DNA from 2 places in the uncultured Planococcus sp. genome. Region 2 is predicted to be linked to the other one. Evidence: predicted binding sites of a transcription regulator. Region 2 holds the regulator's gene; the other holds the start of a gene.
What was found. Region 2 encodes LexA, which represses DNA repair genes until DNA is damaged. Its sites were predicted from a motif close to CGAACATATGTTCG; they were not measured.
Positions count from the first base shown of each region.

Region 1: the regulator LexA is predicted to act here: its motif matches at 1,122-1,135, upstream of Q0785_RS17980 (carbohydrate kinase).

Region 1 covers NZ_CANMXD010000014.1:15,745-17,954, reverse strand. Annotated here, with positions in the region: gene Q0785_RS17985 (aminopeptidase) at 1-1,001, opposite strand, end outside; gene Q0785_RS17980 (carbohydrate kinase) at 1,151-2,210, shown strand, end outside.
Region 2 covers NZ_CANMXD010000004.1:311,678-313,887, forward strand. Annotated here, with positions in the region: gene Q0785_RS08160 (recombinase family protein) at 1-102, opposite strand, end outside; gene Q0785_RS08165 (LysM peptidoglycan-binding domain-containing protein) at 99-416, opposite strand; gene lexA (transcriptional repressor LexA) at 582-1,202, shown strand; gene Q0785_RS08175 (class I SAM-dependent methyltransferase) at 1,271-2,005, opposite strand; gene Q0785_RS08180 (hypothetical protein) at 2,103-2,210, opposite strand, start outside.

The DNA of each region.
Region 1 (2,210 bases), on a different contig from region 2:
TAGAATAAAATGTTTGAATCGGAAATCGGTGACTGGTGAGGCACCAATGCCACTTCGCCCAGGAAATGTGAACCTTCATCTGTTGCAACAAGTTGCTTTAGGACTTCTTCACCTTGAGCAGCTGTCACTTCAACGATTTTCCCGTTCTCGAATGTCACTTTAAAATCGTCGATGATGTTTCCGCCATAGCTCAGTGGTTTTGTACTGGAAACATAGCCGTTGACACCCGTTTTATGTGGGACAGTGAAAACTTCTTCTGTTGGCATATTGGCCATGAAAGGATCGCCTTTTTCATTGATGGATCCGGCTCCACACCATAAGTGGCCATCAGGAAGAGCAACTTCCAAGTCAGTCTTTGGTGACGTGTAATGCAGTTTCGCATACTTTTTGCCGTTCAGGTAATCGACTTTCGTGTGAAGCAAACGGTCATGCTCCGTCCATGCTTCAATCGGCTGATCAAGATCTGCGCGGACTGCTTTAAAAATAGCATCCCATAAGGTATCGATCTGTTGGTCTGCCGGTACATCCGGAAAGACTTTAGCTGCCCATTTCTCAGAAGGCGCGGCAATGACAGTCCAGCTGATTTTATCTGATTGGACGTATTGGCGATATTTGCTCAATGCCTGTCCCGTCGCTTTTTGTGAAGCAGCGATGCGTTTCGAGTCAATTCCCGACAATAGATCCGGGCTTTGGGACACAACACTGATGAAAGCGGCGCCTTGTTCAGCCAATTGTTCACGTTCCTGTACTTTCCATGCTGGATAATCAGAAAACGAATCTTCAGGTGCTAATTCAAAACGCAGGCGCGAAACAGCGTCGTCATTCCAGTCGACATAGACTTGTTTGGCCCCTGATTCATAAGCCTTTTGGGTAATTAAACGAACCAAAGGTGCCGCCTCAATAGCAGCAGCGATATAAAGCTGCTGGCCGGGTTGAATATTTACCCCCACTTTTACGGCCAATTCCGCATAGCGGGCTAATTTCTCATTAAAAGATGTCAAATAAATCTCTCCTCTCATCACTTCTTATAGTAGCAATTTTCAATCACGCCCTGCAATCATTTATAACGATATTCGAAATAATATTTTCACTTGCATTTTTTATTATAAAAGTTTATGATTTAAACAAATGTTTGAACGGAGGTGTTGAAATGAACCAGAAAGAAGTGGAAGTGTTGGAATTGATCCGCCGCAATCCTTATTTGTCCCAGCAGGAAATGGCGGAACGCTTGAATATGTCCAGGCCTTCATTGGCCAATTTCATCTCGAATCTCATGCGGCAAGGAAAAATTTTGGGGCGGGCTTACGTATTGCCGGAAGAAAAAACGGTTATTAGCATCGGAGGTGCCAATGTCGACAGAAAGTTTCTCATGGATCGGCCGGCGCAGATGGGTACCTCAAATCCAGCTTCCGTTTCCGGAAGTGTCGGTGGAGTTGCAAGGAACGTTGCAGAAAACTTGGGACGCCTCGGCCATTCCGTCAAGCTGCTGTCGATTGTCGGCAATGATCCCGAGTGGAATTTGATTGAAGCGGCTTCGAGCCCTTTCATGTCGACTGAATTGACAAAAGCAATGGACGGGCTTTCGACAGGAACCTATACAGCGATTTTGGAACCGGATGGTGAGATGCTGCTGGCGATGGCTGATATGAAAATCTACGATTCCCTGACACCGGACCATATCTCTAAAAATGACAGCACGTTATTGTCAGCAGCTTTTCTTGTCATCGATTTGAACTGTCCACTTGAAACAGTGGAATATGTTCGGCAGTTGGCACTGGCCAATAAAATTCCGCTGGCTGTCATCCCGGTATCCGCTCCAAAAATGGATCGGCTGGGCAAAGATTTGGCAGGCATCAGCTGGCTGATCTTGAACCGCGACGAAGCGAGCAAGTTTCTACAAATACCTATCGAATCAATGGATGACTGGCATAAGGCAGCGCAGCAGCTTTTGGATCAAGGAGCGGAAGCTGTGGTCATCACAGGAGGAAAAGACGGAGCGATAGCCGGCAATTCTGAGGGCATCCGCCATTACCATGCCATGCAAGTCGACCATGTTGCCGATGTGACAGGAGCAGGAGATGCATTTTCCAGTGCCATCGTCCACAGCGTCATGGATGGCCAGGAATTTGAATCCGTCATCCACTCAGGCATGGTCAATGCAGCAAAGACCCTGGAAAGCAATGCCACTGTCCGCCATGAACTGACAGCCA
Region 2 (2,210 bases):
ATACGCAAACTTCATCAGTTCTTCTTCCTGTCTCTCTAAGGAAGATTCCTGTGTATCTTTGGTCGTGCTGACACGGCAATAAATTAATGCGTTTTTCTTCATTCAGCATCACCTGCAAATTTACTGGTCTCATCAGGAGCAAATCTTAAATGATCACTGGGAATCTTGAGTAATTGCCCGGCGATGATTTTAGAAGTTGAAAGGTTATTCTCTTTCATAATCTCTTCTATCCATTCATGATGGGGGGTTGTGCCACTGAACGATTCAGCTAATGTCCAGAGTGTGTCGCCTTCTTCTATTTCAACTTGGCTCATTTGTGCACTGTTTGTATTATGGGACAGGATCGCATAAAAAGTAAACACCATAATTAAAGCAAAAAACAAGATTAAGTAAGAATTTTGTCGGATGATCGTCAAATAAATCGCCTCCTGGGAATGAGTGTTCGGAATGTATGTTCTCATATTAATGCGAACAGGTGTTTTTGTCAAGAATAATATTCGAACCTATGTTTGCATTTCACTGCCCGAGTTGGTATACTATTGGTAGAAATCAAGTAGTATTACTCAAATGAGGTGAAACTGTTGAAAAAAGTATCCAAACGCCAAGAAGACATATTGTCGTTTATAAAAGAAGAAGTCCGCTTAAAAGGCTATCCGCCATCCGTGCGTGAAATCGGGGAGGCAGTCGGTCTGGCATCCAGTTCGACCGTACATGGCCATCTGGCTCGCCTTGAAAGCAAAGGCCTGATCCGTCGCGACCCAACAAAACCCAGAGCAATTGAAGTTATCAGCACTGATGAAGCGCTTATTGATAAAAGTCCTGTATTACATGTACCGTTAATCGGTAAGGTAACTGCCGGTATCCCGATTACGGCAATTGAAAATGTAGAAGAATACTTCCCTCTTCCCCAAAGCTATGGCACAGAAGATGATCACATCTTCATGCTGGAAATCATGGGTGAAAGTATGATTGAAGCCGGAATTTTAAATGGTGATTATGTCATTGTGAAGCAGCAGCAAACTGCTAATAACGGAGATATTGTTGTCGCGATGACTGCAGAAGACGAAGCAACAGTCAAACGTTTCTTCCGCGAAGATAGTTACTTCCGCCTTCAGCCGGAGAATTCATCGATGGATCCAATCATTGTGGATCAAGTTTCGATTCTCGGTAAAGTCGTTGGAGTTTATCGCCAAATCCATTAAACAAAAAACCACCGGGAAAATTCCCCGGTGGTTTTTTGTATTTTTATTATGTAGACTTGACTTCCGATTTACCGTTTCATGCAGCTGAACGCTAAAACTACAGGAATTCTTTTTCTCCTGATGTACTCCTGTTCCTCTTCGAAATATTGAGGTTTCGGCTTCCCTTCCTGCAGACCAGTAACTGTAAATCCTGCTTTTGTCAGTGCCGAGAAATAACTTTCGATGGTTCGATGATGTTTCACCACTATTTTATCGATCCATGGCTCCTGCCGCACCCCTTCATCGAAATATTCATCTACAATCCAACTGCCTCTTTTATCACCGTTTTTTTTGCTTTCAAAAGAAGAAGTCGTCAACGGATGCTGGACACTGAACACAAATCTCCCGTTGTCTTTTAACGACATATGGATGTTTCGGAATACCTGATCCACTTCAGGCAAGTAATGCATCGCTAAACGGGAAGCGATGATATCATATTCACTTTCCGGAAAGTCGAACCCTTCCATCGTGGACTTCGTGATCTGTGCATCTAGCCCTGTTAAATTTACCGATGCCAATCTGCACATTTGTTCCGACCCTTCCACCCCATGATAGTGCAGAGCTCCAGACTCCAGCAGCTCTTTTCCGAACAAGGCATCTCCGCACCCCAGATCCAATACCCGCTTATTCTGAAATACTCCCAGCAGTTCATAGATGACCGGCTTTTCAATGCTGTTGTTAGGACTTTCAAGCCGATTTCTTCTTTGCAGGAAACTTTCTAAAAAATCCTTTTCTTCGTATGCACTGGAACCTTCGTATTTCATCGTATCCCTCCATAATTCGATTTACAGTTACTTTTCAGCTCAAAAAAAGATGCTGCATAAGCAGCACCTACCGCGCGGCTTATAGAAAAGAAATCTTCTACAATTCGCTGACTTTTATATATTTAACCAAATTGATGGTGATGCGATAAATATTACCCGTTTCCGGATCGGAAATTTCATAAGTACCATTGGAAGGGATTTTGCT